3 regions of the Sporosarcina sp. USHLN248 genome follow, and region 3 is predicted to be linked to each of the others. Evidence: riboswitches for the same ligand, from Rfam matches in the RefSeq annotation. Region 3 holds a riboswitch; each other region holds the start of a gene.
What was found. A riboswitch is a leader RNA that binds a small molecule or an ion and turns the genes downstream of it on or off. The one in region 3 is predicted to bind cobalamin.
Positions count from the first base shown of each region.

Region 1: it holds a riboswitch for cobalamin, as region 3 does, so the genes downstream of both, WFH04_RS07915 (ribonucleoside-diphosphate reductase subunit alpha) here and WFH04_RS13745 (ABC transporter substrate-binding protein) in region 3, are expected to answer to the same signal.
Region 2: it holds a riboswitch for cobalamin, as region 3 does, so the genes downstream of both, WFH04_RS07935 (hypothetical protein) here and WFH04_RS13745 (ABC transporter substrate-binding protein) in region 3, are expected to answer to the same signal.

Region 1 covers NZ_JBBCZC010000015.1:26,064-30,625, reverse strand. The annotation lists gene WFH04_RS07925 (erythromycin esterase family protein) at 1-867, shown strand, start outside; gene WFH04_RS07920 (PH domain-containing protein) at 951-1,316, opposite strand; cobalamin riboswitch at 1,463-1,643, shown strand; gene WFH04_RS07915 (ribonucleoside-diphosphate reductase subunit alpha) at 1,820-4,042, shown strand; gene WFH04_RS07910 (flavodoxin) at 4,027-4,476, shown strand; gene WFH04_RS07905 (ribonucleotide-diphosphate reductase subunit beta) at 4,422-4,562, shown strand, end outside.
Region 2 covers NZ_JBBCZC010000015.1:32,227-36,788, forward strand. The annotation lists gene argS (arginine--tRNA ligase) at 1-1,299, shown strand, start outside; gene WFH04_RS07935 (hypothetical protein) at 1,343-1,975, opposite strand; cobalamin riboswitch at 2,129-2,304, opposite strand; gene WFH04_RS07940 (methyl-accepting chemotaxis protein) at 2,356-4,458, opposite strand.
Region 3 covers NZ_JBBCZC010000035.1:30,426-34,987, forward strand. The annotation lists gene WFH04_RS13740 (FecCD family ABC transporter permease) at 1-727, opposite strand, end outside; gene WFH04_RS13745 (ABC transporter substrate-binding protein) at 690-1,685, opposite strand; cobalamin riboswitch at 1,836-2,037, opposite strand; gene WFH04_RS13750 (DUF2207 domain-containing protein) at 2,278-3,960, shown strand; gene WFH04_RS13755 (class I SAM-dependent methyltransferase) at 4,028-4,562, shown strand, end outside.

The DNA of each region.
Region 1 (4,562 bases), on a different contig from region 3:
GCAGCAAATAAAACAGGATTTTACGGAATCGATATGTATAGCCTATATGAATCAATCGATGAATTGCTTCGATTTCTAAGAGAGAATCCACAGTTTCAAGCGGATTTGGAGTTGGCGAAAAAGGCGTTCTCCTGTTTTGAGCCGTATAACCGGATGCCAGAGCATTATGCGCTGTCGACTGCCCACTTCACGGATGAGTGCATAAGTGAAGTTTCCAGTTTGCTGACAACGATCCGTAGCCATGAGGATCTTTATTTGAATGAGCAGGAGAAGGACTTGAATATGACGATGAATGCATTAGTCGCGAAAAATGCAGAATCATATTATCGGGCGATGATGCAGGACGACGCCATCTCTTGGAATATACGCGATATGCATATGATGGAGGCGATCGACGAGATTTTGAACTACCATGGCGACGATGCAAAAATCATCATTTGGGAGCACAATACTCATGTCGGCGATGCTTCGGAAACTTCGATGGCCGACCATAAAATGATTAATGTCGGGCAGCTCATCCGCGAAAAGTATGGAAGGAAGGACACATTTGCCATCGGCTTCGGAACGTATGAAGGATGCGTCATTGCTGGCGAAGGCTGGGGGGAGCCTCATCAAAAAATGAACGTTCCACCCGCCAAATTCAACTCATGGGAAGGGCAGATGCATGCAGCGAATCCTAAGGATCAAGTTATCTTGTTTACAGAGGAAAACCGTCATTTATTCAATGAATGGATTGGCCATCGCGCTATCGGAGTTGTCTATAACCCGGAGTTTGAAGCGTATGGGAACTATGTATCGTCAAGGGTTGGCAGCCGTTACGACGGGTTTATGTTCATGGATAGGACGAATGCGTTGGAGCCTTTGTAAAAAGTATTCAAACTGGATTCAGTGGAATCAAAGCTTTACGGAATCCAGTTTGAGTGTCCTTTTTTATTGGATTGTTGGTGATTTTATAAGATTGCATTTGCGATGATTTTATCTAATTTACGGATATCAACTTTTTTATTCAAATTTAATTTAAGCTTGCCTGCTTTTGTCCATAATTCAATTTCAGCATTCAAATCAATTTTTCCTGCATTTTCACTTGAATACATAATGATTGAGCTGAAAGGTATCGTATAGATTTCAACTTTTTTGCCCGAAAGTCCTTGTTTGTCCGCAATTATAAATCTTTTGTTCGTAACAACTGCAACATCACGAATTGTTTTGTATGCAACTTCGGCAACTTCACCTTCAATAAGTAATTCAGCGATGTCATCTGGAACGGGTACTTCTTCTGTGAATGTCCAAGCTGTAATAGCTGTTAAATCGGCCATTTGCAATTCTCCTTTTTTCTATTTATCATCACATATGAAAGATCAAAAGTATAGAAAAAGCTAAAAAACTTTCAAAATATCTTTTTACCTATTTACGATTAAACCACAACATGTTAGGGTAGTAGATGTACATAAGACACAATATATAGTATTGAACGATGGAATGGTACCGTTATCGGTTTAAAAAGGGAATCCGGAAATCCGGAGCTGTCCCCGCAACTGTAATCGCCGACGACCGTCTTGAAAACCACTGCAATCGTGATTGCGGGAAGGGAGACGGGAGAATGAAGCGTTAGCCAGGAGACCTGCCGTCCGTCGTCAAGCAACACTTTCTTCGGGGGTTGAGAGGTGGAAGCGAGCGGGTTTGCTGTTTTCATTTTTCATGAAAGTGTAAATGAGGGCTTCCCGAATTGTTTCCTACACAACATCTATGCGCGATGACGCTGCCGAAGAGGTGGCATCATCGCTTTTTTGCGTTTCATTTTAGGAGGGAGAATCAAAAGATGACCATTTTTACGAGAAAAACAGCAGTTGAAGAGAGACTGACAGCGCTACAGGAAGAGTTTGGGTACGATAAAATTGCATTATTAGAAAAGGCTAGCGAACGCTATAAAGAGCGTAATCCGGGACACAGTGATTCCGAGTGGACAAAAGCAATGATTTTGGAAGCACTTAGCAATATTGATGAAGTTTCTGGCTATTGGACATTCGTGGCAGCGAGGCTTTATTTGCGGGAAATGTATACACAAATAAAGCAGTTATGTGGACGCGAGCCTTATTCGGATTTTGTTGCACATGTTGAAGATCTTGTTGCAAAGGGTCTTTATGCGCCCGAACTTTTGGAGAAGTACACGCGCGAGGAGCTTTCTGCTATTGGGAAATTGATCGACCCGGAAAGGGACAAGCTATTTACATATATCGGTTTGAAAACTTTAATGGACCGCTATGCAGCAGTTGACTATAACAAGCGTCCTGTTGAATTGCCGCAGGAACGTTGGCTCGTCATTGCGATGACGCTAATGCAAAATGAAACGGACGACCGGAATGTCAAAATTGCGGAAGCTTATTGGGCGATGAGCAATTTATATATGACTGTTGCGACACCGACGCTTGCGAACGCGGGCAAGCCGCATGGCCAGTTGTCGAGCTGCTTCATCGACACGGTTGATGATTCATTGTTAGGTATTTATAACAGCAACACGGATGTTGCGAACTTATCCAAGTATGGTGGTGGCATCGGGGTTTATATGGGAAAAGTACGCTCTCGCGGAGCTGCGATTCGAGGTTTTAAAGGTGCATCGAGCGGTGTTTTACCTTGGATTAAACAATTGAACAATACGGCAGTGAGCGTTGACCAATTGGGGCAAAGACAAGGCGCAGTCGCGGTTTATTTGGATGTGTGGCATCGAGACATTTATACTTTTTTGGATTTGAAATTGAACAACGGAGATGAAAGATTGCGTGCGCATGACATCTTTACAGGCGTCTGCCTTCCTGATTTGTTTATGGAGAAGGTAAAAAGCAGGGGAGACTGGCATTTGTTTGATCCGCATGAAGTGCGCACAGTGATGGGCTATTCTCTTGAAGATTACTATGATGAAAAGCGAGGAAGCGGCTCATTCCGTGAGAAGTATGAGGAATGCGTCAATCATCCGGAATTAACAAAAGAAACCGTTCCCGCGATTGAAATCATGAAGCGTATTATGCGCAGCCAGCTTGAAACGGGTACGCCGTTCATGTTTTATCGCGATGAAGTGAACCGCATGAATCCGAATAAGCATGAAGGAATCGTCTATTCAAGTAACTTATGTTCAGAAATCCTTCAAAACATGAGCGCAACGACGTTTGAATCTGTGAAGCTTGAAGATGATGTCATCGTTACGAAATCGAAAGCGGGAGACTTTGTCGTATGCAATCTCTCCTCTATCAATCTTGGAAAAGCGGTTCCAGCAGGCGTTTTAGAAAGGCTGATTCCAATTCAAGTGCGGATGTTGGACAACGTCATCGAGCTGAATAAAATCCCGGTGCTTCAGGCACAACGGACAAACGGGAATTATCGCGGCATCGGCCTTGGAACATTCGGCTGGCATCACCTTTTGGCAATTTACAATATCCGATGGGAATCGGAAGAGGCAGTACAATTGGCGGATCAGCTTTATGAAAAGATCGCATATTTGACAATCAAATCCTCAATGGAACTTTCAAAGGAAAAAGGGGCATATCCTTTATTCGAAGGATCCGACTGGCAAACGGGAACATACTTTGAGCGGAGGGGCTATGATTCGATGCAGTGGCGTGAACTGCGAGTCGATGTCGCAACAAACGGTATGCGCAACGGCTACGTAATGGCGGTTGCCCCGAATAGTTCAACATCGGTCATTGCTGGCTCGACTGCTTCGATCGATCCGATTTTCAAGCCGTTCTATCATGAAGAAAAGAAAGATTATAGACTTCCTGTCATTGCCCCGGATTTAGATCATAATACGTACGATGTCTATCGTAGATCCGCGTATGTAGTCGATCAACGCTGGTCCATCAAGCAAAATGCAGCAAGGCAGCGACATATTGATCAGTCGATTTCATTTAATATTTATGTTCCGAATAATATCCGGGCTTCTGTGTTGCTTGACCTCCATTTACAAGCATGGGAATCAAACATGAAAACTTCTTATTACATGCGGTCGACCGCTTCGGATATAGAGGAGTGTGAATGGTGCCATTCTTAATCGCTTATGCATCTTGGAGCGGCAATACAGAGGAAGTGGCGGAAATCATCGAGGAGACGCTGTTACAAGGGGGAATAGATGTAGTAGTACATCGCATCGGTACGGTCCCTGTCCCGGATGTTCGGCAGTTTGATGCAATGATCATCGGCAGCTTTACTTGGGACCGGGGAGCGACGCCTGACGAAGTGAAAGATTTCGTCGCAGACGTTGGCTACAAACCGGAGCATGTATATGTCTTCGGAACTGGCGATACACAATTTGGCGGAGATGATCTCTTTTGTAATGCGGCAGTCAAATTGGCGTGGTTTTATCATTCTGCCATTGCACCGCTCAAAATCGAGCAAAGTCCGCGCGGTTCACAGGAGCAAACAGTCATTGAATGGTCGAAAGGAGTAGTGCAACATTGGAAACACTTACACGCGTTAAAGTGCTGAATCCAGCACATCCAAACAAATCAACGGCAATTTTCGGAGGAAAGGCAAGCGGCATTTTAAACTGGAATGACTTGGCGCATCCGCAT
Region 2 (4,562 bases), on a different contig from region 3:
TCCATGGGGCATCTCCGATCGACTGTTATTGGCAACTCCATTGCTTTGCTGCTCGAAAAGATCGGCTATCGTCCGATTAAAATCAATCATATCGGCGACTGGGGAACTCAGTTCGGAAAACTGCTCACTGCCTACCGCAAATGGGGAAATGAAGTCGAAGTCCGCCAAGCGCCTATTAAGACACTATTGCAGCTTTACATCCGTTTCCATGAAGAAGCGGAAGAAGATCCTACCCTCAATGATGAAGGAAGAGCTGCGTTCAAAGCACTTGAAGAAGGAGACGAAGATGCACTTTCGCTTTGGGAATGGTTTAAAACGGAATCATTAAAGGAATTTCAACGCATATATGATTTGCTCGGAGTTTCTTTCGACTCAACTAACGGAGAAGCTTATTACAACGACAAAATGGAGCCTGTCGTTGAAGAGCTATCCGCTAAAGGATTGTTAGTAGAGTCCGATGGAGCATTAGTCGTGGAGCTGTCGGAAGGGATGCCGCCAAGTTTAATCAAAAAATCAGATGGCGCTACTCTCTATGCAACTCGCGATTTAGCCGCTGCATTGGAACGGAAAAAAGTGTATGATTTCACGAAAGCGATTTACGTAGTAGGAAATGAACAAAGCCTTCATTTCACCCAATTAAAGCAAGTGTTGCAAAAGATGGGCTATGACTGGGCAAATACGATTCACCATGTCTCATTCGGCTTCATATTGAAGGACGGAAAAAAGATGTCGACCCGGAAAGGAAAGATCGTTCTGTTAGAAGAAGTTCTGTCGGAAGCAATTTCGCTTGCTGAGCATACAATTGCTGAAAAAAATCCTACACTGTTCAATAAAAACGAAGTTGCACAAGCAGTTGGCGTCGGCGCAATTATTTTTAGCGATTTGAAACAGCATCGCAAGCATGACATCGAATTCAACTTAAGCAGCATGCTTCAAACCGAAGGAGAAACCGGACCTTACATTCAATATACGCATGCAAGGGCAAATTCCATTTTGCGCAAGGCTGGTATTACCGGACCGTTTACAGTTGAACAAGTGAATGACTATGAATGGGCGATTTTCAAGCTACTATATGCTTTTCCGTCTGTCGTGAAACGGGCAGCAGAAGATTTGGATCCTTCCATCGTAGCTAAATATGCAATTGACCTTTCACAATCATTCAATTCATTTTACGGAAACGTCCATATCCTTTCCGACTTGCCGTTAAAAAATTATAGAATCGCACTTGTTCAAAGCGTTGCTACTGTCCTACAGGAATCATTACGCCTTTTAGGGATGAAAGCACCAAAAGAGATGTAATTCATTATAGGGAATAGAACTTGATTTTACCCACGGTGGCGTATTAAGTTCTTTCCCAGCTGCATTTTGTCATTTGAATGCCTAATCTCCAAGCATTCAAATGATCACGCAGCAAGTCTTCCTCTCGCAGCGATATTCGGCGTGGCAATATTCGTTGTTTGAAACTTCCATTCAACCAATGCTGCTCCGGAAAACGCAAAGTCTCCTTGCATTGATTTCCACATAATCGATTCGCGCTGTCCCGATAAAAGAATGCTGGCCCACCTGAAGCTATTTGGCATTGCAAAAGATGTTTCATAAGGCTGACGGCAGATACTTCAACTTTTCGGATTATAGGGTGCTGTACGCAGGCATCATACTTCTCGTGAAATGCACCGATTTCTTTTTCATCATAAACATCTGGTAACGAAAACCCCATAACCTCCTTAATCTGTCTTAAATCAAATATAAAAAATGATCCATCCGCTTCCACTTGCCGCATAAACAAGTCAGGAATGCAGACCCCTTTCAACGGCAACTCATTCGATAGAAAGGCGAAAACATCAAGATGGAAAATGTCTATATAAAGCCGACTGAAATTACTATTCATTGCCATCATCGCCTTTTGCAATGGAGCCTCTCCAACATAATCCATATAGAGCATTGAACTGAATTCTTCCGCGGTGTGCAGTCTCATCACATTGTCTCCTCCCACTAAAAAGCGATCTGTTCCACCAATCGGGTGGAGCAGATCGCTCATATTGTTCGTAGGAAACTAAACGGAATCGGCCGAAAAAATGCCATGCCGAAAAATCCGTTCGCTCCCCCCTCTCAACCCCCGAAGAAAGTGTCGCTTCAACGATAGACGGCAGGTCTCCTGGCTTTCGCTTCATCCTTCCTCCCTGCCTTCCCGTCTTTTGACAGTGGCATTTAGGGGGAAGTCGGCGATTACAGTTGCGGGGACAGCTCCGGATTTCCGGATTCCCTATTAAACCGATTTCGGTACCGCTCTATCGTTCATATTCGTATTCTTTTACTTCATTTTACCATCAATTGACCGCAATGCAATCCTAGAACTTAAGATAGTTGGAAACGACCTACGATTTCGCGCAATTCACCTGCGATTTGTTTCATTCGATTTGTAGATTCTGCAACACGTTCAAGCTCGCTTTGCTGTGTTGCGGAAGATGCGCTCACTTGCTCTGCGGAAGCCGCAGTCTCTTCAGATACTGCAGACACACTTTGAATCGAAAGAAGTGCTTGATCTCGATGTGATAGCATTTCAGCAAGCTCTGACGAAAACTCTGCAATTGCTTCACTCATTCGCTCCGTCAATTCAGCATTGCGTGCAAAGGAAGCTTCCGTGCTTGAGACCGATTCGTTTTGACCTTCCATCAATGCTAAGTTAGAAGCAACGACTTGTACAGTTTGTTGAGATTCTTCTAAAATTTCCTGTACAGTTTTTTGAATCACTTCAGTTTCTATTCTCGACTGCTCCGCCAATTTGCGAACTTCCTCGGCAACAACCGCAAACCCTTTCCCATGCTCACCGGCACGCGCCGCTTCAATGCTTGCATTCAGCGCCAACAAATTCGTCTGTGCAGTAATATCGTGGATGGAAGCAATGACTTGATCGATTGAACTAATTTTCGATGCCAATGCATCCATTTGCTGACGAACTTTTTCATTCATTTCATTCATCGAACTATTGTGTTCACGCAAATTCTCTACTTCAGACATACCCGTTTCAGTTGAAGCAACCGTTTGATTCGAAAGCTCTTTCATATTTTCTGAAAGAGTGGATAATGCATTGATCTGCTCAGCTAAATCGGCCATTCTACGCCCAGTCTCTTCCGTATCCTCAGACTGCTTCGAAGCACCTTGTGCGATTTCGTTCGTCGCCAATGAAACCTCTTCACTGGAAGCGACAACTTCTTCAAACGCTTGATGTACCCTTGTCGTGGAATCATTCAATTCGATCGATGACTCACGAACTGCATGAATCGCCTCGTTCGTTTGGCGCAGCATATTATTATACGCAAGTGTGACAGCACCGATTTCATCATTGCCTACCTTGCTTTCATCGACATAATGTGTCATATCCCCTGCAGCCGCTTGTTCAATCGATGTTTGCAGCATTGAGAGTGGTCTCATCTGTTTGAAAATATACCAAGCCGTTACAGCCGCCATTAAAATTACCATTACAATACCAAAAATCACTGTCATGAGAAGGACATAATTAAAGGTTTCCATTATTTTCGACTTTTTAATAGATGTTTGCACTGTCCACGTTTCATCGATTCCTTCTAACATGATCGGTGCAAGAACATTAAACGCCATTTCGTCCAAGTTATCCGATTCGGCATATAACGAACCTACTTGCCCTTCGTCAAGCTTCGATTTCATTGCATCCCAGTCCAATAGACTACGCAAATCCGTGCCATTCAAATCCTCTGTTAAACTATTCGCTGTTATTTCACCATTATCCGTCAAGATAGTAGCGTAACCGCCTTCCGGTGCAATGGATGAGACTAAGTCAGTTAAGAATTCAACCGACAAATCTGTCGTCAATACACCGAAAAACTGACCATTCTTATCAATTAACGGTACTGAAATCGTCGTCATCGATATCGTCTGACCGCCTGCATCATACGAATACGGCTCAGTCAGCACAGCTCGTTTTGAGCTTTTAGGCACTTGATACCAGTCACCGTCTCCTTCCGTCTCATATCCTCTTACTGCTTCTATTGTAATTCCATCGCCATCTTTGTATAAGTAAGGAATGAAACGGTCTTCATCATCAAATAACCCTTTATCGGCATCATCGTCAATTGGAATGGAACCCTTTTCCAAAATCGCTGCCACACCCATTGCATCTTCATTCGATGCGAGATTGTTTTCTATGACATCTAAAACTTCTTCAGTTGTCAATTTTCCATCGGCTTGCAGTGTTTCAAAAATACGCTTCGTAGTATTCAAAATTTGATTCGTTTGACTAAATCTATTACTTATTTCTTTCGCATAAAAATTAGTATTTTCAATTGCAAATTCTTCAGCGTCATTTGAGCTCTCCTTATGAATAATAGAGCTTGTCGTAAATGTATAGGCGATAAAAAGGATCAAAAATAGACCGATAATCAGCCCCGACAATTTCCAAGCAATACTTCTCTGTTTCTTCAATTCAGTATCCTCCTACAAAACAATTCTAATCATCACAAAATCAATGCAACATAGAAATGAATGGATCTAAATCCGACTTTTACACGACGTACGAGCAGCATGCT
Region 3 (4,562 bases):
CTTCGCCAAGAGCTAAAGCGTTCAGTTCCCGATAATGGGCTAGTAGGATGATTGCTCCAATCACAAGGAAGGGGATGATCAGCTGCACATGGCTCCAACCACGCATGGCTACGCTTCCGTATAGCCAATAAATGATTTGCGCCATCGCATCTCGATCTCCTAATGCAATCATTAACGAAGTAAGTGCTCCTACGAAAGCGCCGACAATAATCCCGGCAAGGATGATCGTTTCGATCGCCAAGCTTCGACTGCTTAACCTAACTAGGCCGAAGACGATAAATAATGTGAAAAATCCGCTTAGAATAGCGACGATTGGCAATGTATAGCTGCCGAGCCCCCAAATTGTATATTGAAAAAATAGAACTGTTACGGCACCTAAGGCAGAACCTGATGAGACACCGATCGTGTAGGGGTCGGCTAAAGGATTTCTGAGAAGTCCTTGGAATGCGGCACCGGCAAGCGAAAGGGAAGCACCGACAAGGAAGGCCAATAATACGCGGGGAACACGGATGTTCCAAATAATTAGCTCCTCGTTTCTCGGAACCTCTGTCAGCCAACCAAGCCCAAATGTTTTATCTGTCACGACATGAAGAATAGTCGATATCGGAAACTTTACACTGCTGACGAATATGCCAAGAAGGGTTGCACAAAGTACAACCCCGATACTTGCGATATAAAGATAGGTAATTTTATTCCCCAAAAACTTCCGGATAAATAAGTTTCGCAAGCTGCTCGACTCCTTCAATTAGGCGTGGACCTGGACGTGTAACCGTATCACTATCAACGTCAAACACTTGTCCATTTTTTACAGCATTGACTTCCTGCCATCCATCACGGGCCAATACGCCATCTGCAGGATTCTCTACATAGTAGCCATATGTTGTAATGATGACGTCCGGATTAAGGGCCACAATTTCTTCTTCGGTCAATTTCACCCAACCCTCATGTGCTTCCGCGGCGTTTACAGCATGAATGGTTTGAAGCATTTCATGCATGAATGTATTCGTTCCAGTCGTAAAGATATCCGGTTCGGGTGAAACTTCAACCCAAACTTTTTTGGGATTTGTAATCTCTTTTGCTTTTTCTTCAATTGCAGCACGGCGATCTTTCATATCTTGAATAATTTCATCTGCTTTGTCTTCCGTGCCTGTAGCAGTTGCAAGCATTTTCATCGTGTTGTAGGCATCGTCGAATGAAGTGGCGCTGCCTGTAACGACAACTTTAATGCCCGCATCTTCATATTGTTTCAGGATGTTTTCATGGTTATCAAAATGATATTTTGTAGCAAACACGACATCCGGCAAAAGTGTCATGATTAACTCGGCATCCATATCTTGTCCGCCGACTTTCTGTACTTCCAGCGCTTCTTGAGGGTAGTTGCAGTAATCGGATACGCCGATGAGACGATCCCCTACACCAAGGGCGTATAAAATTTCTGTGTTGCTCGTCTGGATCGAGATGAGCGTTTCAGGTTCTTCCTCGATGGTCACTTCACGTCCAGCATCATCGGTAAATGTGACAGGGAAAAGTGCCTCATCTTTATTTGTCTCTTGAGTTTTATCCGTTTCAGTTAATTGACCTTCTTGGCCCGATTGCTTCGCAGGGTTTGCCGATTCTGATCCGCATCCAGCCAAAATGGCCATGGATAAGACAAAGATTAGGCTGAATAGTCCCCAACGTTTCATCATGTTTTGCAAAATTATAGTCCTCCTTTTGTTGGTGAACGTCAAAAAAGCGCTTTTCCTCGGGGGAAAGCGCATGAAAATAAGAACGGCTGTCATCAAATCCAAAAGGACGGCAAAACCGATATTTCAAGCATTCCTATATCCCGAGGAAGCCGATAATCGAAATAGGCAGGTCTCCTGACTTACGGTTCAACGGATGGTCCCTCCTTCCCACGCTATTAGCGCAGTGGATAAATGGGACGTTCCTCGACGATTACAGTGACGGGTTCGTGTTGGATTCTCACCAACTTCCCTCTTAGTCTCAAACAGTTTTATAGCAACGGTTTGAAAAACCTATTTCTACTATTCTTTTTTAACGTTTTAGCTCATGCCAAGTATATAGAAGTGAGAATGGTTTGTAAACTTTATATTGATATAGTATTAATGCGAATAATGTGTTTCTTCTTTAAACGCATCATGAAAACGTAATAAACCGATTTGGAGAAAGGCGGCCGAATAAGGTTTACTTATATACGATAGGATGGGCATTCTTCAAATATGAAACTTTCACTTTGCTTATTCCGTAAAATAAAAGTAAGAAGAGGTGAATGCAATGAGATGGAGTAATTTTATTTCGATATTGGCTTTCATAGTTCTTTTAGTAATTCCGGTTACAGCAAATGCTGTTGAATTCGAAATTTCCGATGTTCAAATTGATGTCTACCTAAAAGAAAATGGACATGTGGATGTCGTTGAAAAGCATACGTATGATTTTGATGGAAAATTTAATGGGATTTCCCGTGAGATTAGCCCGAAAAAAGGATCTTCCATTGATCGTTTTGAAGCCTATGAAAACGGTAAATTATTGAAGGTTGAAAAAAAGGGGCAGCTTTATAAAGTTTATCGATCAGGGAAAAATGAAACTGTACGCTTTGAGCTGCATTATCAAATTGGAAATGGTGTAGAGAAGTATGAAGATGGAGCGCAATTTTATTGGCCATTTTTTGATAAAAGAAATGAAACGGATTACGGTAAACTGAAAATATCTGTGCATCCACCCGCGAAAGCAATGGATGTAGATTATCTTGGGTATGACGCTGCTTATGGAAAGGGCGTCCTTGAAGCAGATGGAGTTGTCGTTTTTGACTTCGGTAAAGTTCCGGACAGTACGAACGGCGATATCCGAGTCATTTATGAGCCTTCTCTATTTTCAAGTATAAATGCAGAAAAGGGAACAATCCGTGATGCGTTGAAGGCGGATAAGGAGAAAATTGAAGAAGATCGGACTGCGTTTCTAACGGCGCAGAAAAGTATGGGGAAAGTCGGTAGCTACTCAATAATAGCTTTTGTTGCCTTTTTATTCGGACTGCTTGTGTACATGGTTATGAAGAGGAAAGATAATCGAGAAATGGTGCACTCGTTAATGGAGGACGGTTTCATTCCGAAAGAAACGTTATCAATGCCGGCGACGATTTATTATACTCACCCTTCTGGGCTTGGACCTGAGGTGATGTCTGCTTCGTTATTGGATTTAATTAGAAAAGGCTATGTGAAACAAGTAACAGACGAGTCTTTTGGACTTCTACATACATCTGGTGTCAATAATCATGAAGCAGCACTAATCGATTTATTGTTTAACGAAGTTGGAGATGGTGAACAATTTACGCTTGAGGATTTGAAGACGTATACGAAAAACGAAGAAAATCATGAATCGTATAGTAATACACTTCATACTTGGAAAACTGCAATTTTACAGGAAGTGAAAGATGCTCAACTATATGAAGAGAAAATTGGGTTACGCTGGTCAGCGGGTTTATTAAGCATTGCGCTTATTCCGGTCATTGTGCAGTTGGGACGCTATGAAGTATATCTCTCTATGGCAATTTTGATTGGACTAGCGCTCGTTGGGCTGTGTATTGCATTCTTTTACAAACCTCGAAATTTGAAAGGTTTACAAATAAAGGAAGAATGGAAACGATTTAGAAAACACTTTGAGCAAGTGAGCGCGGAAGAGTGGGAGAGGTTGCCTGTCGACGATAAATACCGAGCATATATTTATGGAATCGGTGTGAAAGATGGTAAGTTAGAAAAGCTATACAACGAATTTGAACGAGCCGAACAGCGTTCAGATCGTAAAAATGATCATTATTATGCTGCCTATAATCCTATGTTCATGACGCAAACATTTGCAACAGCCAATAACGATGCCTCTCCTTCTTCAAGTGGAAGTTCCACTTCGATTTCATCTGGAGGTGGTGGCGTCGGAGGCGGCGGTGGAGGATCTGGTGCGTTTTAACTTAATCTATAAGAGCGGTGCCGGGCATATGAAGTCCGGTCTATTCCGCTAGGTAGGAGAGTGCAAAATGGAAAGTAACGTTTTTGAACAAATGGCAAAAAAATACGATACAGAAGAAAGAATCGAGTTGTCTAAAGTGATCATCAAGGAAGTAAGATCGGAGCTGAGCGATCGTGCATCAAAATCTTTAATAGACTATGGGAGCGGCACTGGCCTAATTGGGCTTGAAGTTGCGGATTTGGTTGATTCTGTTTTATTGGTTGATTCATCAGAGCAAATGCTAGAGGTTGCGGATGCTAAAATATCCAATAAAGGAATTACGAATGCGAAAGTGCTTTCTTCCGATTTTACGATAGGGAATCCTGGGCTGAAGGCAGACATCGTTTTACTATCATTAGTTCTTCTTCATATACCGGAGACGAAGAAAATTTTACATGAACTATTCGAAGTATTGAACGATGGGGGCAAGCTAATCATTATTGATTTTGATAAAAACGATAAAATAAGCCACCCGAAAGTCCATAACGGCTTTTTGCATGATGAATTGGAGAAAGTGTTGGCTGAAGTTGGCTTTACTTCAATTGATATTAAAACATTCCATC